One region of the Lysinibacillus sp. NPDC092081 genome, then DNA from elsewhere that is predicted to be linked to it. Evidence: riboswitches for the same ligand, from Rfam matches in the RefSeq annotation. Region 1 holds a riboswitch; each other region holds the start of a gene.
What was found. A riboswitch is a leader RNA that binds a small molecule or an ion and turns the genes downstream of it on or off. The one in region 1 is predicted to bind cobalamin.
Positions count from the first base shown of each region.

Region 2: another riboswitch for cobalamin. It lies ahead of nikA (nickel ABC transporter substrate-binding protein); the one in region 1 lies ahead of ACIQLB_RS22430 ((2Fe-2S) ferredoxin domain-containing protein).
Region 3: another riboswitch for cobalamin. It lies ahead of ACIQLB_RS16740 (hypothetical protein); the one in region 1 lies ahead of ACIQLB_RS22430 ((2Fe-2S) ferredoxin domain-containing protein).
Region 4: another riboswitch for cobalamin. It lies ahead of cobT (nicotinate-nucleotide--dimethylbenzimidazole phosphoribosyltransferase); the one in region 1 lies ahead of ACIQLB_RS22430 ((2Fe-2S) ferredoxin domain-containing protein).

Region 1 is NZ_JBIVRU010000025.1:12,830-18,674, reverse strand. Features, by position in the region: gene cbiQ (cobalt ECF transporter T component CbiQ) at 1-727, opposite strand, end outside; gene ACIQLB_RS22440 (energy-coupling factor ABC transporter substrate-binding protein) at 731-1,003, opposite strand; gene ACIQLB_RS22435 (energy-coupling factor ABC transporter permease) at 1,006-1,752, opposite strand; cobalamin riboswitch at 1,896-2,080, opposite strand; cobalamin riboswitch at 2,310-2,494, shown strand; gene ACIQLB_RS22430 ((2Fe-2S) ferredoxin domain-containing protein) at 2,631-3,002, shown strand; gene cobJ (precorrin-3B C(17)-methyltransferase) at 3,007-4,677, shown strand; gene ACIQLB_RS22420 (sirohydrochlorin chelatase) at 4,692-5,597, shown strand; gene cobK (precorrin-6A reductase) at 5,594-5,845, shown strand, end outside.
Region 2 is NZ_JBIVRU010000018.1:39,718-45,562, reverse strand. Features, by position in the region: gene nikA (nickel ABC transporter substrate-binding protein) at 1-1,544, opposite strand, end outside; cobalamin riboswitch at 1,896-2,093, opposite strand; gene ACIQLB_RS19930 (DUF1572 family protein) at 2,238-2,774, opposite strand; gene ACIQLB_RS19925 (hypothetical protein) at 2,949-3,854, opposite strand; gene ACIQLB_RS19920 (RNA polymerase sigma factor) at 3,847-4,365, opposite strand; gene ACIQLB_RS19915 (SCO family protein) at 4,474-5,082, opposite strand; gene ACIQLB_RS19910 (YvrJ family protein) at 5,186-5,308, opposite strand; gene ACIQLB_RS19905 (DUF2922 domain-containing protein) at 5,397-5,621, opposite strand; gene ACIQLB_RS19900 (DUF1659 domain-containing protein) at 5,634-5,845, opposite strand, start outside.
Region 3 is NZ_JBIVRU010000012.1:51,336-57,180, reverse strand. Features, by position in the region: gene ACIQLB_RS16755 (methyl-accepting chemotaxis protein) at 1-541, shown strand, start outside; gene ACIQLB_RS16750 (DUF4181 domain-containing protein) at 680-1,132, opposite strand; gene ACIQLB_RS16745 (amidase family protein) at 1,593-3,065, shown strand; cobalamin riboswitch at 3,160-3,343, shown strand; gene ACIQLB_RS16740 (hypothetical protein) at 3,589-4,329, shown strand; gene ACIQLB_RS16735 (GTP-binding protein) at 4,579-5,845, opposite strand, start outside.
Region 4 is NZ_JBIVRU010000001.1:571,883-577,727, forward strand. Features, by position in the region: gene glnA (type I glutamate--ammonia ligase) at 1-708, opposite strand, end outside; gene ACIQLB_RS03015 (MerR family transcriptional regulator) at 793-1,167, opposite strand; gene ACIQLB_RS03020 (methionine gamma-lyase family protein) at 1,422-2,672, opposite strand; gene ACIQLB_RS03025 (trimeric intracellular cation channel family protein) at 2,940-3,545, shown strand; gene cobT (nicotinate-nucleotide--dimethylbenzimidazole phosphoribosyltransferase) at 3,663-4,718, opposite strand; cobalamin riboswitch at 4,832-5,009, opposite strand; purine riboswitch at 5,227-5,325, shown strand; gene add (adenosine deaminase) at 5,394-5,845, shown strand, end outside.

The DNA.
Region 1 (5,845 bases):
CAATACCAGTCCAATTTCTCGTGTTATAGATAACATCATCCTGCCAATAGACAGTTTCGCCACCACGCGCTTCCATCGCATTGTTTAGCTCACGACTGCGTTGAAACATCTCGACAAATAAAGCTGCAATCAGCATTGATACCGAGCGAAGCCACTGCATAGGGGAGTTGTATCCTAGGCGGGCCTGTTGGGCAAGATGAATTTTTTGCATACTTTCTAAAAAGATAAAAATAAAACGATACGTTAGTTCTACTAGCTCTACAAATAGAGTTGGAAGATGCCATTGTCGCAAGACGTAACAAATGGATTGTACTGATGTTGTGAGAATTAAAAAATACAAACAGCTAATGCTGCCAAGGACGATGAAAAAAAGCTGCTGCGCTGTCTCTAGGCTTGCACTGCCGACAAAAATTGTCCAACTATTAAGAGAAAATGACCAAATGTGCGTTGGTAGCGTGCTAGTTGTTGGTGCTATAGAAATTAATATTGATACTAAACTTGATAGTAAAAAAAACCCAGGTAACAATAATAATTTTGCATAATATTTTGTAGGGATTTTTGCGCTTAAAATGATAAAAGCACTCATTACAATAAATGTAATGAGTGAAATTCGTTCATCTCTCATGATAAGCGACAATATAAGTAGTCCAAGGGATAAGGTCATTTTTTCTAGCGGATGAACAGACGCTAATTTATTCAAATAAGCATACTTATCAATGAGTAACATCGCTTAACCCTCTTTATGTTTGCCGCGCATTAAGCCGATAAAATAGCCGATAAATCCAGCGCCAATAGCAGCTTGTAGTGCGAATAATAAGCTTTCAATTTCACCACTTGGTGGCTCCCATAAGCTTTCAAACCATGGCTCGTAGTTAGCATCTATTTCACTAATTGCTGCTTCTGCTTCGCCATCAGCCCCTCCGAATTCTGCACCTTTTTGAATAAACAGGGGAACGATTGCTAATAACACAACAATTGCTAAAAGCAATAAGTTTTTTTTCATTTTTAGTGAGCCTCCTTTGCTGAAAAAACACGTAAAGCTTTTAATTCACTGACATTGTATTTTTTCAGGAAGTTCATAACGACCACTGTTAAAATTCCTTCACTAACAGCAAGAGGAATTTGCGTTAATGCAAAAATACCTGCAAACTTTGTGAATGAAGCCATAAAGCCTCCGACCTCAGAAGGGAAGGCAAGAGCTAATTGCACAGAAGTGACAACATATGTACCTAAGTCACCAAGCATTGCTGCTAAAAAGACGGCGATGGAAAATGATAGCCCCATTTTTTGTGAGCCCTTAAATACATAGTAAGCGATAATAGGGCCCATAATGGCCATGGAAAAGGCATTAGCTCCTAAAGTTGTAAGGCCACCATGTGCTAAAAGTAAAGCTTGGAATAATAATACGATTGTCCCGATAACACTCATCGCTAATGGTCCAAAAAGAACTGTTCCAAGCCCAACTCCTGTCGGATGTGAGCAACTTCCCGTTACAGAAGGAATTTTTAAAGCTGATAGCACAAAGGCAAAAGCACCCGATAGACCTAATATCATTTTTGTTTCAGGATTTTCATCGATGGTTTTACGAATAGAACGTAATCCTAAAATAATAAAAGGAATCGATATGACCCACCAAAAAATCGCCCATTCAATTGGCAAAAAGCCCTCCATAATATGCATCGCAAATGCACGATTTGGCACAAATAAAAATGCCAATAAGAAATAACTAAGCTTCCAACCTGAGAATTTCAAAAATCTCTCCTCCTCAATAAATTATTTCGAATTAGCGTGCGCAAATAAAAAAGCACTTCTCCATTTGCGGAAAAATGCATAGCTGAAAAAATGCAAATAAAATTCTAATTTGCTAAGCCGCACACCCATCCTCGTAGGTTGAAACGATCACATATTTTTCGGCAGGTCTCCTGGCTTTAGTTCAACGTTTTATAGGCCTTCCCATCCTTTGGATAGTGACATTCTCTATAAAACTCCCTAGTACAGTGGCGGGACCGCGCCGGACTTAAACCGGCTTCCCTTTTAAGCGAAATGCTGAACAAATCGCACCGAAAAAAGATGAAGTTGTGAGATTTCACGACAAAGTGTAACATGATTTTCCATAAATATGCTATACTTTTTATGAAAATATTTTTAATTGAGTTTCTATGTCGAAAATTCGGATAAATGTAATATGAATGTCGCATTTTTCTAAAAAAAGTTAATAAAAATGTCACAATTTAAGAAAGAAATATTGAAATTATGAAAAAATAAGCTATGATAGAAACAGTTTTCAATTTTATAAAAAAATAATAAATTCATATAAAACATCCATAAGTGCTTGAAATATTTTCAAGATAATAGGGAAATCGGTGAGAATCCGATACAGCCCCCGCTACTGTAATAGCTGATGAAATCGCGGAAGCCACTAGTGAAATCTAGGAAGGCGCGAAAGTAAAAGGAAGCTTAAGTCAGGAAACCTGCTTATGTGATGATGCATGCAAACTTTTCGGAGGGAGAAGTTGAAGCGAGAGCGAGTACACAACTATATTCGTTTTTTTTGCTTCTACAAAACCTTTACTCTTCGTCTAGAGTAAAGGTTTTTCTTTTTCCTAAAAGCAAATGAGGGGAGAACAACTATGACAACTTGGAATTTAGAAGGGATGAAAACACATCTTTTTATTTGCAATGGTAGTAGCTGTATGAAAAAAGATGCTGAGGATATTACACAAGCAATCCGTGATGAAATACAGTTGCTGGCACTTGATAAGGAAATACATACGACAAGGACCCGCTGTAATGGCAGGTGTAAGGATGCTTGTGTTGTCATTGCTTATCCTCAGGGAAATTGGTACAGAGTGCCGACAACGGAGCATGCGAAGGCACTCGTGCAAGATTTAAATCATGAATCGTTACATAATGAGCATGTCTTTACATTGCGTGAAGGTTCGTTACAACGTACAGCACAAACAACAGCCATTAAAGGTATTGAAAAGGTGAAAGAGGGGTAACAAAATGGCGCAAAAAGGTAAGATTTTCGTAGTTGGCTTTGGCCCTGGAGACTTTAAACATATTACGACTCGTGCTGTGGAGGCACTACAACAAAGTGATATGATCATAGGCTATAAAACTTATGTTGAACTTATTCAGGATTTAGTTAGTGCAAAGTCAATTATTAGTACTGGTATGACAGAGGAAGTTTCACGTGCACAGGAAGCGGTACGTCAAGCAGAGGCTGGAAGTATCGTATCGGTCATTTCCAGTGGAGATGCCGGGGTTTATGGAATGGCTGGATTAGTGTATGAAGTATTAATCGAGCTAGGATGGACAGAAGCAACTGGTATCGAGGTAGAAATTGTTCCTGGTATTTCAGCTATTAATTCGTGTGCAAGTTTACTAGGTGCTCCCATTATGCATGACGCCTGTACCATTAGTTTAAGTGATCACCTAACACCTTGGAATTTAATTGCAAAACGAGTGGAAGCGGCAGCTATGGCGGATTTTGTTATTGCTCTTTATAACCCGAAAAGTGGGCGTCGTACGAGACAAATCGTTGAGGCACAACGAATTTTATTAGAATATCGTTCACCAGATACGCCGGTTGGACTTGTGAAAAGCGCGTATCGTGACCGTCAGGAAATTACGATGACTACTTTAGCGGAAATGCTTGAACACGATATCGGCATGTTAACGACAGTTATTATCGGGAATTCAACAACATTTTTCTATGACAATAAAATGATTACGCCACGTGGTTATCAACGTAAATATACACTTGGTGAGGAAAAACAACCGTTACGACCACATCAACGACTGAAGGAAGAAAATGAACCATGGGCAATGAATCAAGAAACAGGAGCAGCGAGTAATGATTTTGCGACAGATCCTAATGCCAATCGTATGAAGCCCAGTTTAGCCATCAGACCACAATCAAATCCTAAAAAATCGTCACTGGAAATGGCGACAGCTGCACTTGCTATGGTGAAGGGAACAAGCGCGGTGAAAGTAACACCTAAGCGTGTTCAACAAAAAATCGAATCCATTTTTGAATTAGCGGTTAGTCCTGGGGTAGCCAATAAGTTCTTTACTCCTCAACAAATGATGACGTTAGCTGAGGTAGTTGGCGAGGAAGGGACGATGGAGTATACACCAGACCATCAGATTCATTTGAAAATTCCAACGTCTGATCCTGAAGAGGTTACAGCAAAGCTTCGTGAAGTTGGCTTTTTACTAGCACCAATTGGTGACGTGCTTTCGTTAAAGGCTTGTGACTTCTGTTATGGAGAAAAGTACGATTCGATTCCGTATGCGGAAGAGATTCAAGCAAAGCTTGGTGGGATGTCGTTACCGAAAACATTAAATATTGGCTTTAACGGCTGCGGTATGGCATGTTATCGAGCAGTATTTGATGATATTGGCATTGTTTATCGCAAAAGTAAGTTTGATGTCTTTATTGGTGCTAAGCCGGTTGGTCGTACAGCACATGCGGCCCAGCCTGTTGTTGAGGGATTAGAGCCTGAACAGCTTATACCACTTATCACTGACATTATCGAAGAATATAAAGCAAATGCACATCCAAATGAACGTTTGTTTAAATACTTCAAACGTGTGAAAAAGATCCTACATTTTACGTATCAGGATATGTCTTCAAAAATAAAAGTAGAGCCAGCTCCATGCGGCGACTAATGAGGAGTAATGAGATGAAAGCAATTTTATTTGTGGGCCACGGGAGCCGTTTAGAAGCAGGGAATGAAGAGGTACGTACGTTTATCGAGCAGATGACACCTCGCATTGATGATAACTTTTTAGTAGAAACATGTTTTTTAGAGTTCGCTTCGCCAAATATTGAAGAAGGTATTACGAACTGTGTGAAGAAGGGGGCTACAGAGGTGCATGTTATTCCGATTATCCTTCTTCACGCTGGACATTCAAAACTACATATTCCAGCAGAAATCGAACATGCGCGTGAGCATTATCCAAATATAACGTTCACGTATGGACAAACAATCGGTATCCATGAAGAAATATTTGCTATTTTAGAAGACCGTTTATCAGAAATCGGCTTTAATGCTGAAGAAGAACATAAAGATACTGCCATTTTATTAATTGCACGTGGGGGCAGTGATCCAACTGCAAATGGTGATTTTTATAAAATTACACGCTTATTATGGGAAAAACTCCCGGTTCAGTATGTAGAAAGCGCATTTATGGGTGTTACAGATCCTCGTGTTGAAGAAGGAATAGAGCGCTGTGTGAAGCTGGGTGCTAAAAAAATCATTATGCTACCGTACTTTTTATTCACAGGTATCTTAATGGAACGTATGAATGGCATGCGCAAGCAATATAACGAAAAATATCCTGACTGTGATATTCAAATTGCCAACTATTTTGGCTATCATGAGCGTTTACAAAATGTGCTATTAGAGCGTATTGAGCAAGCTGTGAATGGTACATCAACAGGTATGCAAGATTTAGAAAATTATCGTGCTTATGCGGCAGTGCATGGACATGCGCATCATCATCACCATCACGACCATGATCACGACCATGATCACGATCATGACCATGACCATCATCATCACCATGAAGAGGAGCCAGTGAAATGATTTTCATGTTAGCGGGGACGAGCGATGCTAGAAATCTAGCACTAGAACTACAGTCAGCAGGTTATGCTGTGACAGCTACGGTCGTTACTGAATCAGCTGCTTCAAGCCTTGAAGAAGTCGGTCTTCCTCATTTAGTCGGTCGTTTAACAGCAGAGGAAATGGCAACGATTATTACGGAGCGGGGGTACCGTTTAGTTGTAGATGCTTCTCATCCATTTGCTGAAGAAGCTTCAAAGAATGCCATGGCT
Region 2 (5,845 bases), on a different contig from region 1:
TTTTTATGGTATATAACGGTATTCGTTTCATATGAAATCGGATAGAATAATGCTTGATCATGGAACATTGTTAAAATATCTTTATACAATTTAACACGTTCCGCTTCATCCGTCCCAATTAATAATTGATGTATTTTGTCGTCAATTTGTACTGCGTTATCTAGGCCTAATTTCGCCTCATAAACGCCATTGGCATTCGGTGTTGCTGATTCATTTGCGAAGCTGTGTGGGTCTGTTGGCGGACCGTTTGTACGCCAGAAGTTAATATCTACTTGATTGTCCATCAATTTTTGGAGCCCTACCATAACATCAGCGCCTTCAAGGTTTAATTGGACGCCTATTTTTGCTAATTCTCCTTGCATTAATTCTGCCATAGGTTTTTGGATGGCATCTGTTGCAATATAGATTAAATCTAATGTAAGAGGTTGCCCATTTTTGGAACGGATTTTATCACCTTTTTGTAAAGTCCAACCTGCTTCATCTAATAACTGCTTGGCTTTTTCTGGATTGAATAGGATTGGTTTTAAATCAATGTTGGCATAAGGAATAGCATCCCAAAACAGTGTATTGGCAACTTTTTCTGTACCATGGGTAATACTTTCAACCATTTGTTCTTTATTAATAGCGAATTGAATAGCCTGACGTACTTTTAATTCTGCTAAAGGACCAGATTGTGTGTTAAACAGTAATGCACGTGTAGATAAAGGTTCAGATGTAGCCGTTTTGTATTTACCACTATCTTTTAAGAAAGTATAGTTATCTAAGCTAATAATGCCGCGACCATAAATTAAATCTAATTCTTCATTTTCAAATGCCAGTGACATAGATTCTGAATCAGGAATAATTTTCACTTTTACTTTGTCTACCAGTGGCTTTTCACCCCAATAATGTTCGTTGCGGCTAAAAATAGCGTATTGATCTTTTTTGTATTCGGTTAATACCCATGAACCCGTACCAATCGGAGCTTTTATACCTTTCTTAGTTGCATCTCCTTCAGGGAATCCGTTATCCCCTAAGAAGCGAAATGGTCGAACAAATGCCAGTTCATTTAATACGGGGTAATATGGTTCATCTAACTGTAATCGAATAGTATAGTCATCTGCTTTCACAACATCTACAATATGATTCACCATTCCCATCCAGGAATGTGTTTCACGATCTGCTAAAACTGCTTTAAAATTACGAATGACATTATCTGCATTAAAGGCTGTCCCATCAGAGTATTTGACATCTTTTCTAAGATGAAATATGTAAGTTTTTTTATCGTCGGAGATTTCCCATCTCTCTGCTAATTTCGGCGATATTGTCCCATCATCGTTATATTCTACCAATGATTCATACACCATTGCTTGTGCAGTCATTTGGTTTGGTAAATAGGTATGCGGATTTAAAGGCCCTATATCTAGCGGCCAGCCAATTGTTATCATTTTTCCTTCGTTATCTTTTGTTGTACTTCCATTACCTTCATTCGAGCTTGAACACCCTGCTAAAATGGTTAACATCAGTAATAGCATGAAAGGTAATAATTTCTTTTTGAATAACATTAATATTGCTCCTGTCTATTTATTTGTGCTAGAAAGATTGAATTATTGTACTTCTCCACCCATAGCATTCGGGGAACCCCGCTAAAACCCGAAATTCCGCCGCTAACCAATTAAAGAACGCCGCTAAAAGTGTGAATTGCGCCGCTAACCAAACAATTTGTACGAGGTTTCAAAGTTGTTTTTGTCTTAAGTACATATAAACTATGTTCTCTCTTTATTCGCACCTCACTTTGATGTAAACTACTAAGTTTGGAAAAAGCCATAAAAAAATCCTTATTCAAATATGAATAAGGATAGAAAAACTCATCAGTAAAAGCCTTCCCATCCATCTCCCTATCTTTCGTAGCTCTACAATGAATCTTACTACAAGCAGGCATTCTGGCTTATGAATCTTCATTTTGCTTCACCTTCCCAAGTACTTACTCAGTGGTTTTTTTGAAACAAAACTCCTCATTTACAGCTGCGGGACAGCATGGGATTTACACCCATTTTCCTTTTAATTAAGCGAAAAATTATTTTTCACCTAAAACTTGTAATGGTAATTATTAAATTTAGTACTAAACATAACACGCTTCAAAGACACACGTCAATTTTATTTTCTGAATATAATAAAGTTTTGCGATTTTTAAACAAAGGTATTTATGTATATTCCACAAAAAAAGCCATTCACACACTAGTGAGATGGCTACACTTCTATCGTTGATGTTTTTTTAACATTGATTCTGTGAAAAGTTGAGATTGTCCCTTTGGAATACTTATTGTTTGCCACTCAGAGCCCTTTATTTGCTTAGCGATGTAAACGATTTGACCGACATGTTGTGAATAATGGGCCATTTGTCTTTCAATCGCATCTATCACGGAATGCTGTTCTCCCCTTATTGTTACAAACCCTTGTAAATCAGCTTCTGTTAATTTTTGTAAAGCATCTAAAAATACTTGCCAGCCCTTTTCCCATACTGCCATAACTTCTTCTTTTGTCTGAAGGCTATCGGTAAATTCATCATCACGATTTCTCGTTGCTTTCTCACCATCTGTCGTTAGAAAGTCAGTCCATCTCGATATCATATTACCACTAACGTGTTTTACAATCACTGCGATGCTGTTTGAATCTTCATTATACGCCCAGTGCAATTGGGCCACTTCAAGTTGGTCGAGTGTTTTATCGCCTAGCTCTTTGACACTTCTAAATCTCTTTTGGACAACATTTAAATACGTTTGCGCTACCGTCATTGTTGATCCCCCCCATCCCTTTTCTACTATTTTAATATAAACAGAATGCGGTGTGCCAATTTGGTAACTAGTTGTTGACAAAAATAAAGTAATACTTACTCACTGGATGGTTCTATCACCACGGATTGCTAAGCCTTCATCAATCAAGCTTTTACAGGCAGTTTATCTTCCACCTTACTTCTTTGCTTCCGATGAATTTATATGCGGGATAAATTCTCTTACAAGAGCAACTATTTTTTCTTGTGCTTCCTGTTGATCACCATTTATTTGATAGCCTATTTGATATACATAGCCATTATAATACGTATAAAACTCATTGGCTCTTGTAATCATTCCAAAAATGCGCTTGTCTGCCTCATCATAATTATAATATACATACGCGAAAAATTTATCTGGTGTCATCGCACGATAATACAAAGGATTCATAAAATTCAAACCTACATTCGTGATTTCCCCTGAAAAGTGCTGACTATCTTCTATAACGTTATAGTTTACTAAAGGATTATGATTTACATTTGTTACTGTCAAATTAATATATTGACGATCCACTCCAGTGAGAGACTTTTCTTTATAACTAAATTGAATTTGCTTTTGCAGGGTACCATCTTGCATCTCTGATGTTACCGCATATACCTCCTGTATATTTGATTTAAATGGAAGATTTTCAGGATCTATTAGATGGACAGCATTCTCCATAGTAGCCGCCACTGCTTGCATAGCCTCGAAGCCCTGAAGTGGTGCATAAAATTTGATATTTTCGTGGTGTTCAAATGTATCTGCTATTTGAAAAAACTGACTGTATGTTGTCTTTGTTCCTTCAACTTCTGTTTGAAATAAATCGCTGAATGATTGTTTATCTTCTTCAGGAAGTATTTCTGTCGTTACATGGTCCATCGGTTTCGAAGCTTGCCATGCAATAAATAGTAAGATAGAGCATGTCATCATGACGGCCAGTGCACGATACGGCCAAAGTTGCTTTGAAGGATACGTCTCTTGCTGAACTTGTTGTCGAACCTTATGAATGATTGCTTCTTTATGAGCTGAGACATCCTTCAATACGTGCATTGTATGTTTATCCATGGAAAAGTACCTCCCATTCAATATGTTGTAAGTCTACTTTTAATAATTCCTTCCCTTTCTTTAAACGGGATTTCACGGTACCCTCAGGAATTGCCAGTAGCTCTGCTATCTCCTTGATCGTCATTTCCTCCAAATAAAAATAGACAATTGCTTCACGTTGCTTTATTGGTAACCGTAAAATGGCTTCATCTAAAAGAGCTTGTTCATCTTGATGAATGAGTGTATCTTGTAAAACAGTTTTTTGTTTAGCAAAAAAATTATGCTGAAATGTAATTTTTCGATAAGCCCAGCTTTTTAAGTAATCCTTACATTTATTAATGGTCATGCGTGCTAAATAAGCCTTCATCTCCCCTCTTTCTTCATAATATTTCTGATGATGATAGAATTTAATAAACACATCTTGAACAATATCCTCAGCTATTTGTAGATCTTTCGTATAATAGTAAGCGATTCGAAATAAATGCTCTGTATGTAGTTCCATTAGTTGCTCTAGATATTCTGTATCAGACAAAATCTTTCCCTCCTTCTACACTATAAACGAGGCTAAAGTTATAAAAGATCAAATTTCATCGATAAAAAAACCGTCTCATCATTTATTGAGACGGTTTCCTTCTATCCATTATAAATTTTCATCAATATATGTTTCTATATCTGATGCAATTGTGTCAATTGGTACATCCTCGATATTTTTAGCAAACCCTGTATACATTTTTACGATTACGCCATTTTTATCTACTAAGAAAAATTGATTCCCGTGGATCACTTGGTCGCTGTTAGGATCATCTTTGACGATTATTTTAGTTGATTTCACAGCAAACTGCTCGATATATTTTTGTGAATAACCAGTAAGTAGATTCCATTTTGATTCATCTGGAACATTATATTTTTTCAAATAATTAGCTAATACTTCTGGTTTATCAACGTCAGGATCAACGGAAAACGCAACAATATTATAATCTTCCACACCTTTTTTCTTCAGCTTTTCTTGAACTTGCGTCATATTAAAGGACATAGGTGGGCAAATTGATGTGCAATTTGTGAAAATATACATACCAATCCATGGTTTCCCTTTTAAACTCTCTAAAGAAACTTTTTCTCCGCGTTGATTGACATGATCAAAATCTGGTAATTCCAAGCTATAATCTGCTTTAAATTTTGTATTTCCACACGCACTAAGGACTGCAGCTAATGCAAAAAGTAGAACAAGTCCCATTATTTTATTTCTCATCTCTAACACGCTCCCTCTTACACTAACCCCATCCTATCGTACGATGTAAATATTGACAAGGACACTCAAGTGACAGCTTTCGTACATCTTTGTGAAATCGATTTCACTTTAAGGAAACAAGTGCATCATGAATTGCATCTAATTTAACTTCTACTCGGTGCAGTAAATAAAACGACACTAAGATAGGAAAACCGATATCCGATATCATGTTTAACCACTGTTCCATGTTGATCCCTCCTTCACAGCTAAATTATTAAAATTGCCCTTTGCTGAAAATGGTCCTTGCAGAAAATTCTGCAAAGACCACTTCGTGATTATTCGATCCCTAGTTCAAATTCTGTTACTTGTCGATCAATGATGCGAGCCCCACTCATCGCAACCAGAGCGCCAGCTTGTCCTTCAAAAACGTTTTTAGCGATGATCGTTTGCATTACTTGTTGAATTTCTTCCGCTGTTACCTTTGGCTTCGGAGCATCAATCGCAAATATTGCCGTTTTCCCTGCCGCTGTTTCAAATTGCAGCTCTAAAACTTGTGTCATAGCTTTCCCTCCTTAGGTTAAATCTGTTGTTTCTTGTTTTACAATGCTGTCTAGTGCGTGTGAAGATAGACTTGCAATGGCATAGGCTACCGCTACTAAATCCTCCCCCGTATGCGAACCGTTTAAATTTCGATATGTTTTTGTTGTGAACATGGGCTCGTTTTGGGCATTGTGTCCAGCGACATACTTTAAACGCAATGTAGCCCCTACGAAATTGACTTTTG
Region 3 (5,845 bases), on a different contig from region 1:
TACGGCTATTACGGATCAAACGAATTTGCTTGCATTAAATGCAGCGATTGAAGCGGCTCGTGCTGGAGAGCATGGTAAAGGCTTTGCAGTAGTAGCAGAGGAAGTTCGAAAATTGGCTGAGCAATCTAAGCATTCGGCTATTCAAATTGTCGAGCTAGTAGTGGGCATTGAAAGTGATACAAAACAAGTAGCTACTTCTGTCGAAGAGGACTTGAAAAATGTTCAACAGGGCGTCTATGTTATTGATGAGGCTACAAAGTCGTTTGGTACGATCTCTCAGCATGTTAGCAAAATGACGAACCAGCTAGAGGATATATCCGCAACGGCTGAAGAACTTTCAAGTAGTGCGAATGAGGTGACAAAATTAGTATCGACAATCGCTAATGGAATGGATAGTTTGTCTAATTCTACAGAGGTCGTTCTGCAGTCAGTTGATGAGCAAAGTGCCTCCATGCAAGCAGTCAACATGGTAGTGTCACAAGACTTATGTGCACAGGCTGAAAATTTACAAAAGCTGACACAGAGATTTAGTAGACACTAATTGAAAGAAATATAGTATTCATTAAAAAAGGCTATTTTGCAGGAATAAATTTTTTCTGCGAAATAACCTTTTTTATTTTATATGAGGCGGATTGATTAATCTTTGTTACTAGTGATAGCGTAGAGCCGATTCCTTTACTTAATAGCTTCGAAATAAAATATTAAATAAGCCGAAAAAATCCGTTTTTATCGTCAAAAATACTATGCTAATCATAAACAACATTTCTGCGAGAGTAGCAACAAAATCTCTTTTATTTTCCGCATATCTCCATTCCATAAATGCTCGTAACATTTCAGATGCTATTAAAAAGACAATCATGATAAACCACGGTTCTGAATACCGAAAAATTCCAACTTTATCATAGTGAATTGTTTGATACGAACTAATTAAAAATAGAATCATAAAAATTATTCGTACAGACCAATCTAGTTTTTTATGTCTTTCGTTAATGTGATTATAAGAAAACCATTTCTTTCTTTCGACACCTAACAGCCTTCTAATGACAAATTCAAAAGTACTAATTACTAAAACAAGCACAATTAGAAAAAGCATTAGTGTTCCAAATTCGATATTAATATTATTCAATTTCATTCACCTCACAACCTGATCTTTTCTTAACTAAACGAAAGAGGTAGTAACTCTAGATTATTTAATTTCTATAATACATAAACTTCCTGATAAAACATGAAGAGTTATATTCCACCCTTCACTGACTTTTTGAAAATATTTGATATATAAAGACGCGCCATATATGCACATTGTGACACCCAAATGCCTCTAAGCTTCTTCATATGATCCCGAATCCCACCCTTTTCTAAACTAACTGAAAATTTTATCTGTATAGAGAGTGTAGCACAGCAGATCATTATTTGGTAATTAATTGGAGAGTGTACGACAAACGGAAGTACCGGTTATATGCATACACGAGTATTCGAGTGCGGGAGCATGGGGAGACTTTGAAATTTATTTAAAAACACTAAAAGATGAAATTATGATTTAGGTATTATTTGATTTTATTGGTATAATATTGAAAGAAAGGTAGGGGGTATGAATGGGGATAAATTTTAATAGCTTTTTTAAAGAAGAATTGTCAGTAATCGATATTCAGACAGCTATGGTACAAGGTGATATAACATCAAAAGAAATAACTATGTATTATTTACACAGAATTGCTAAGTATGATCAAGGTGGACAGAAGATTAATTCTATGCTTGAAATTAATCCAGAAGCGATATTTATTGCCGAAGCATTAGATGAGGAAAGACTAACAAAAGGGGCTAGAGGGCCTCTACACGGAATTCCGGTAGTTTTAAAAGATAATATCGAAACGAAAGATTTTATGCACACTAGTGCAGGCGTAATTGCATTAGAAAATTATTTAGCTAAGCAGGATGCATTTCTAGTAAAAAAGCTCCGTGAAGCAGGGGCAGTTATTTTAGGGAAAACAAATATGACTGAATTAGCAAATGGTATGTCGAGTACGATGTGGGCAGGTTATAGTTCTCGAGGTGGTCAAACACTTAATCCTTATGGTGATCCAGAACTTTTTGTGGGAGGATCTAGTTCGGGGTCAGCAGTAGCGGTAGCATCGAATTTTTCTGTTTTATCAATTGGAACTGAGACAGACGCCTCGATTTTAAGTCCTGCTATTCAAAATTCAGTAGTCGGCATAAAACCGACTGTTGGGCTCATTAGTCGACAAGGCATTATTCCGTTTACATACTCTCAAGACACAGCAGGGCCAATGGCTAGAACAGTAACAGATGCAGCTATTTTATTGGGCGTATTAACAGGAGTAGATCAAGACGACGTCGCTACATATAAAAGTGAAAGAAGATTATATAAGGATTACACCAAGTTTTTAGATGTAACGGGATTAAATGGTGCTAGAATTGGTGTTTATAATAATGCCTCAAAAGCTTATTATGACTCAGGGGAATATGATGAAACACTTTTTAATAATGCCATTCAGGTTTTAAGAGAGCAAGGAGCCGAAATTATAGAAGGAATCGAAATCCCTTCTTTTCATAGAGACTGGAAATGGGGAGTACCGCAATATGAATTAAAGCATAGTTTAAATAATTTCCTTGTTAATCTACCTTCTCACATGCCTGTCCATTCTATCTCTGAGTTAATTCAATTTAATAAACGTTCAAAAGGAAAGTCGTTGAAATATGGGCAGGATAAATTGGAATCGAGAGAGAAATTATCGAACACGTTAAGAGATTCTGACTATTTACATGCAAAACTAGAGGATTTGTATTTTTCTCAAGAACAAGGAATCGACTATACATTAAAAAAATATGAATTAGATGCGATTATTTTTCCATCATATATAGGTTCGACAATAAGTGCGAAAGCTGGATATCCGTCTATTGCCGTCCCAGCAGGGTATATGGAAAATGGGAGACCGTTTGGTATAACTTTCGCAGGAACTGCATTTAGTGAAGATGTTCTAATAAAACTCGCATTTTCATTTGAGCAAGCAACTAAATTACGAAAAGCTCCGAAGTTGAGTGAGTAGTTTTAAAATATCTAACTGCCTCAATTGACTTTAAAAATACAGTACTTTACTATTAATAGTAAGAAATCTGGTATTTTCCAATTTCTTTACAACTGAATAGCGTGGAGTAATAGGTGTAAATTGCGTGCGATTTACTTAAATGGGAAGTCGGTGCAAATCCGACACTGTCCCGCAACTGTAAATGTGAGCGACTTTTCATAGACCACTGTTTAACGACGGGAAGGGGAAAAGTAGTGATGATCATGAGTCAGGATACCTGCCTATTATGAGTACACACCATAACCCTACGAGGAATAGGAGGTGGCATGTTGACAAAACAGAATGCTCTGTTCGTCACTGTACGTCAAACGCCCAAGATAAAAGAAGGTATTTGCTGTCGAGCTAATTCTTTCATATTTGGGCATTGTTTGACATTATATGATGAACGAAAAAGATAGAATGAAGGATTTCCTCGCGTTAATAGGAAATCCTTTTTTTACTGATGACTTCCGTTTTGAAAATATGTACGAAAAGAGGATGCAGTATGACGAATATTCATGTATATACAGCACAGCAACCACAATCTTTAGATATGAAAATTTGTAAGCAGCCACGCACTGAAGTTACTAAGAAAGCTACAACAAGAATGGTTGTAGAATCACTTGTTGATCAATTAATAGCTAGCAATCTTATTAGTAATGAACGATTATTTGAGCAAATTTTATATAACAAAGATATTATTTGGATTCAAAATGAAAATATTAAAGGGCACCTTTTTGCAAAGGCGGATATAACAGATCAGCTTAAAACAAAAACAAATAGTTTTATGATGTATATGCCGACAAATCCAATTGTGTATGAGGTGAATGGTGAGCATTATCATTTAATTACACGCATAGATTCGACGCGTGCAAAACCAAATTTAGAGCGACTTTCCCAAGATCCTAATCCAATATTAAGTGCTGCTCGGGTCAATGATTTATTGTGCTCGATCGTAATGCGCTTTTATGAAACATATTTCGAGGATCTATCACAGGTAGCTCATAAAGACAAAAAACTGATTAATTTTGTAGAGCGAGAGTATCATCAATTTTTAGAAGCTGTGAAGGAACTTAATGATTATCATTTAAACTGGCATCCACGTGGTAACGGTCATGAACTATTGCTAGAATTAATTGATAATTTGCAACTTTTGAGAAGCCGACCTGGCAAGATTTTAATCGATTTTTCTACTTCCCATAGCCACGTTGTGGAACCTTCATATCGCATTTTTAAACAAGCATAGAAAACAGTACAAGCTTTATAAAAATAGTCGTGCTGGGTGAAGAAGAATACCCGCGAAAGCAGGGTAAATACCCGCGGAAGCAAGGTAAATACCCGCGCAAAGGCAGAATACCCGCGGATGCACAGTAAATACCCGCGAAAGGAGAGCAAGTACTCGCGCAAAGCAAGATTACCCGCAATAGCATAGTAAATCCCCACGAAACATAATAAACAGGACGATGATATAAAATCATGTCCTGTTTTTATGAATTCAGTCAATACAATGCATAGCTGCTTCTGCTTCTTGCCAAGGAACGGAGTAGCCCTTGCCTTTTGTACAAAAAATACTAGAGGATGTATACTCGGGGTCGGCGTTTTTATCGTAGCCAATTTGTGCAATGATGTCTTCCGTATTGTGACACACATCATAACCATCAAATTGTAGAGAAAGTACGCCCTTACCATTAGTATAGGCAGCAAAGGTTGTACTGTAGCTCATAAATGTTGCGACAGGGGCTCGACCGGTTAAAATCGCATCATGTTCAGTTAAGATTGGCGCTTCAAATGTACCAGCAGCTTGTTGAATATCGGTCATCATGCGGCCGATAAAATCACTAGGAGCTTTTAGCTTAAAGCGATAATACGGCTCTAGTAATACATTTTCTGCTTGCTCTAGCCCTTGCCGTAATGCTCGAAATGATGCCTCACGGAAGTCGCCACCATCAGTATGTTTAATATGTGCGCGTCCCGTTAAAAGAGTGAAGCGAACATCTGTCACAGGGAATCCTGTTAACAGCCCATGATGAGCGCGCTCGAATAAATGTTTTTCAATGAGTCGTTGATGCCCTACCGATAAATCATCCGCATGACATGCATTGACAAATGTATTACCAGTACCGCGTGTATTTGGCTCCATCAATAAATGTACTTCTGCATAATGCTTTAATGGCTCAAAATGACCATAGCCTGTCACCGTTGTTGCGATCGTTTCCATATATAAAATCTGGGGTTCGCTAAATGAAATGTCTAGTGAGAAGCGTTTATTAAGCACGTCGACAAGAACCTCGAGTTGGATGACACCCATAATATGTACATGAATTTCTTGAAATTTTTCATGCCACAGCACACGTAATGATGGTTCTTCCGCTTCGAGTGTGCGGAAAATTTTTAATACATCCTTTATATGTTGATCGCCTTCATATTGTACTTTCGCCTGTAATGTCGGTACTAATTCATAAGGCTGCGGGTTACCTGAATTACCAATGATATCTCCGATGTTTGCTTGACTAATTCCTTTAACAGCGAAAATCTCCCCGGCCTCGACCTCTTGAACTGTTACATAACGACTGCCATTGTATAGTCGAATCTCAGTCACTTTTTCTGTTACATCTCCAAAGGAAAATTCATCACGCACATGTAACGTTCCTTGTTGTGCCTTTAAAAAAGTTAAGCGTTGATGCCCATCATGACGAATTTTAAACACTTCACCTTGGAACGGGGCATTGTTATTTAAATGTGTTTCTGTAAGTAGGGGAAGC
Region 4 (5,845 bases), on a different contig from region 1:
TAATGGTTTTGGCATAAATGTAGCATGTAAACCGTGTTTACGAGCAATTGTTTTAACAACTAATTTAAACGTTTGGATATTGTCACAAGCTGTAATTGCGTTTGCATATTTAAAGTCAATTTCGTGTTGTCCTGGAGCTACCTCATGGTGAGATGCTTCAATTTCGAAGCCCATTTCTTCTAGCTCTAATACGATATCACGACGGCAGTTTTCGCCAAGATCAGTTGGAGCTAAGTCGAAGTAACCACCGTGGTCATTTACTTCTAATGTTGGTTCACCTTTTGCATCTAATTTAAATAAGAAAAATTCTGGCTCAGGCCCTAAATTGAAGCTTGTGAAGCCCATTTCTTCCATTTTCTTAAGGATACGTTTTAAGTTATTTCGTGGGTCACCAGCAAACGGCTCGCCTTTAGCAGTGTATACATCACAGATGAATCTTGCTACTTTCCCTTTTTCTGAAGTCCAAGGGAACACTACGAAAGAATCTAAGTCAGGATATAAATACATATCTGATTCTTCAATACGTACGAAGCCTTCAATGGATGAGCCATCAAACATCATTTTGTTTTCTAGAGCTTTGTCTAATTGGCTTACAGGAATCTCAACATTTTTGATTGTGCCAAGAATATCCGTAAATTGTAGACGTATAAAGCTTACATTTTTTTCTTCGATTAGACGTTTAATGTCCTCTTTTGTGTATTTACCCACAGTTTTCCACACTCCTATAAATTGTCTAGCTTTTTTATCATTACCCTACCCTATTAATATAGTAATTAATGATGTTGCCTTTTATTAATAGAATCGAGATAAATCCCCACGACGGATGGATGATTTTTGCATGCGCTGCGCTTGACGCATTTCCTCACGCATGACGCGACGTAATTCTGAGTCACTTAAATTAGGTTCATCTGTTGAAACAGGTTCATTCTTTTTAGCGAACAGCTTTTTAATTTTTGCCATGTTCATGCCCTGTTCCAAGTAATCTTTAATTTCCAGCAATATATCGACGTCATTTAATGAAAACATTCGACGGTTGCCTTCTGTTCGGTGCGGCTCAATTAAATGGTGTTCTTCATAATAACGAATCTGACGTGCCGAAAGCTCGGTCAATTGCATTACGATATTCATAGATAATAACGGCATAGTTCGTCTAATTTCACGACTCATTTAAGTCCCCTCCAATACCTGCTAATAATATAACGAAAAAATTACACTGTCAACCGCTCATGTAAGGTTTCCTAACATGATATAAAATAATTTTTTTGAACTGACGAAAAATTGTAAAAAACTAAGTTTACGATCCTAACGTAGGGGTGATTTCTGCTACGCCTAATATACGTTTTAACAAAGGTCACCTTCAACTTTTCGTCCATAAATAAAAAAACTATTCAAAATGGAAGTTTTGAATAGTTTCACGTTACCTATTTTTGGATTTTCTGAACAGCACTACAAATAGCAAATTTTACGTGTTCGTATGTTAAACCACCTTGAATAAATGCTGTAAACGGCGGACGAATAGGACCGTCTGCTGTGAGCTCGATACTTGAACCTTGAATAAATGTTCCAGCTGCCATGATGACATCATCCTCATAGCCAGGCATATACGCTGGCTCTGGTGCATAATGCGCATTAATTGGTGAGTTCGCTTGAATTTCACGACAAAAAGCAATCATTTGTTCCGCGGTTTGGAAAGAAACCGATTGAATTAAATCCGTACGATTAGCATCATAGCTTGGTGATGTATTCATGCCAATTTCCCCTAGCATAGCAGCTGTGAAAATGGCACCTTTTAACGCTTGAGATACAACATGTGGTGCAAGGAAAAATCCTTGATAGAAGTCACTGAGCGTATTTAATGTTGCTCCTGCTTCAGCACCAATACCTGGTGATGTCATACGATAAGCACATTTTTCTACTAAATCTGCACGACCAGCAATATAACCACCAATTTTCGCTAAGCCTCCACCAGGATTTTTAATGAGCGAGCCTGCCATTAAATCAGCACCAACCTCGGTCGGTTCCTGTGCCTCAACAAATTCACCATAGCAATTATCAACGAAAATAACTGCATTTGGTGCTAATTCACGGATTTTTGCACACATTTCTGTAATTTGTGAAATGGTAAAGGATGGGCGTGTTGCATACCCCTTCGAACGTTGTATCGCAATCATTTTAGTGCTTGGTGTAATTGCAGCTGCAACACCTTCCCAATCAATCGCTTGATTATCGATTAAATCCACATGGCGATAACCGATTTTATAATCTTTTAACGAGCCAGTATCCTTGTCGCCACCATCGACTATTGATTGCAATGTATCATACGGCTGACCCGAAATATAAAGTAATTCATCACCAGGACGTAGCACGCCGAATAAGCTAAGTGTGATTGCATGTGTACCAGAAATAATTTGCGGACGTACAATGGCAGCCTCCGCTCCAAAGACCTCTGCATAAACACGTTCTAGATTGTCACGCCCCTCATCATCATAGCCATAACCATTAGACGGGTGCAGATGATAATCACTTACTTGATGCTTTCGGAACGCAGCAAGCACTTTTTGTTGATTGAAGAACGCCATGTCTTCTACCTTTGCATGAAAAGAGCGTACCTTTTCTTCTATTTTAGCAGCTAATGCTAGTGTTTCTTCTGTTAAATTGGTTGTAAAAGTCATTATATTCTTCTCCATTTCACATTTGTTCAAATCTTATCTTAACAATTTGTGAGCTTGCCTGCAAAACTTGCAATAGGCGCTAAACTTAATTACGAACTAAATCTATTTAATTCTGCTATAATAAGATATTTGATATCTGATAATTCCAAACTATAAGTCGATGCTTTACTATGCAAAAATTTTAGATACAAAAAGGAGACTTTAATGTTTTCTAGTATGTAATCTACAACAACATGAAATGATTTATTCACATAAGGGGTGACAGGGTTGGCTTGGGAGTTTTTTAGTATTATTGGAACAATTGCCTTCGCTATTTCCGGGGCAATAATTGCAATGGAGGAAGAATACGATTTATTCGGTGTATATATACTCGGTATCGTAACCGCTTTCGGTGGTGGAGCTATACGAAACTTACTTATAGGTTTACCTGTAACAACACTGTGGGGTCAGGACATGATGTTCCAAATTGCCATTGCAGCCATTACAATTTTTTTCATATTTCCCCATCGGCTCATTCAGCATTGGCATCGTTGGGGCAATTTCACTGATGCTATTGGGTTATCGGCATTTGCGATTCAAGGTGCCCTTTATGCTGTCAAGCTTGATATGCCTATTAGTGCCGTTATTGTTGCTGCTGTCTTAACAGGATCTGGTGGTGGAATTGTTCGCGATTTATTAGCTAGACGACAACCATTAGTCCTCCGTGATGAAGTCTATGGTGTTTGGGCAGCACTTGCCGGGCTTATCATCGGACTTCAACTATTTTCAGGGGATCTCTTTTTATATGTATTATTTGGTGTGATCACAGTACTAAGAGTACTTTCATATATGAAGAAATGGCGGTTACCGTTGCGGAGGTTGAATCGAGCATAGCTATACTGTTGCATAATAACAAGCCCAATTATCAAATTTGGGCTTGTTTTAAATTTTTAAATTTAATTTCTTATTTATCACAAACACCGCTCAATAAGCACCTGAAGATTAATAAAGTTACTTTTTCAACAGCAGCATAGATTCCTCTAATGTAGCCATGTTTTTCATCATAGAGCAAGCTGCGTCCAAAATAGGAAAGGCTAAAGCTGCACCAGAGCCCTCGCCTAATCGCATATTCATCTGTAGCATCGGTTCAATTTCGAGCATTTCAGCAGCAATTTTTGCACCTGGTTCTTCAGAAGCATGAGAAGGAATGATATAGTCTTTGACGTTTGGCTCGAGTTCGTATGCAATAAGAGCAGCAACAGTAGAAATAAAGCCATCAATAACAACAGGTTTGTGATGTGCGGCAGCTGCAAGTATCACCCCAGCCATAGCTCCTATTTCTAACCCACCGACCTTTGCAAGAATATCAATAGCATCATCGCGGTTTGGTTTATTTAATGCAATAGCATCATGAATGACTTCTACTTTATGCGCTATCCCCCCTGGTCCAACACCTGCACCGAAGCCTGTCACTTCATTCGGATGACATTCACGAAGAACCGATAATATGGCAGCACTCGGTGTTGTATTACCAATCCCCATTTCACCTGTCCCGAGTACATTTATCCCCTTGCTTATTTCTTCCGTAGCTACTTCAATTCCTACTTCAATGGATTGAATGGCTTCTTCCCTTGACATAGCAGGACCTTTTGCCATATTGTCCGTTCCATATTTAATTTTTTTTATGATGACACCAGCATTATGCGGAATGTCCTCTTTTACGCCAACGTCTACTGTGACAATTTTTGCATCTGTAATTTTTGCGATCGCACAGACACCAGTTCCTCCTCTAGGGAAATTTAATGTTTGAAAGACCGTCACATTTTGCGGATTAGATGTCACCCCTTCATCACAAACACCATGATCTGCAGCACAGACAATAATTGCTTTATTATCAATCGCAGGGAATAGGTCTCCTGTAATACCGGATAGTTGCACAGCAAGGGTCTCCAATTTCCCTAAGCTTCTAGGAGGCTTGCAAAGTGCATCTATGCGTTCTCTTGCCTTCTCCATCATTTTGTGGTCGGCACTTTGAATGTTTTGAATCGTCTGTTGTAATAATTGCATGAAAATTTCCCCTTTCTTTTTTGCCCTTATTACTCGAAGAATGATTTAGAGAAAAAAATAAAAAGCCTGTAGTTTATTCCATAACAAATAAACTACAGACTTTTCCATCGTCTATATAATCGAAGCAATAGGCAGGTCTCCTGGCTCAATTTCAACATTTCATAGAACCTTCCCAGAACGATGCTAGTGGTTATTCTCTATGAAACTCCCTTTTACAGTGGTGGGACCGCTAAAGCTTTTCACTTTATTCCCTATTCTCCCGCAATGGGCACCTAATGCTTTTATGCAATTATTTTAAATTTACGACAAAGTGGTTTTTGTGTCAATATATTAGTGAAATTGTATATTTCTTTCCAACGTTTCTGAGTTACATATAGATACTGAACTTACGTGTTCAATTAGAGCAATCACTTCTTATGCATATGTTTTTAGAATAAACACAATGATTTATCGGTGTTAGGAACCATGTTGACAATCCGAATTTTTTTTATTATCATATTAAAAATCGTTAATGATTTCAATAGTATTTCGTATAACCCCAATAATATGGTTTGGGGGTCTCTACCAGGAACCTAAATTCCTGATTACGAAGAAAGTACAAAATTTGTATTTTCTTTGTAGTCAGGAATTTTTTTTTTGTATTTTAATCTAATAATTTATTTCAGGAGGTCAAAAATGAACTTTTTAGCATTGCCTAAAATTGAACTACACTGTCATTTGGATGGAAGCTTAAGGGCTGAAACTATTATCGATATTGCACAGAAGGAAGGTATTCCGTTACCCTCTTTTGATAAGGATGAACTGCAAAAGGAGCTGATTGCTCCGTTAGAATGTGAATCCCTTGATGAATATTTAAAAAGATTTTCTCTTCCTAATTTGGTCATGCAGTCAAAGGAGAACTTAAGAAGAATTACTTTTGAGCTATTTGAGAATGCAACAAGAGAAAATGTGAAATATTTAGAAGTCAGATTTGCCCCGTTACTTCACACATTACAAGGTCTTGGTGTTGAAGAAGTTATTCAATCTGTTATAGAGGGGATGAGGGATGCTGAAAGCTGTTACGAAATAAAGGGAAATATAATCTTGTCTTGCATGAGGACGATGTCTGTAGAAAGCGCATTTGAGGT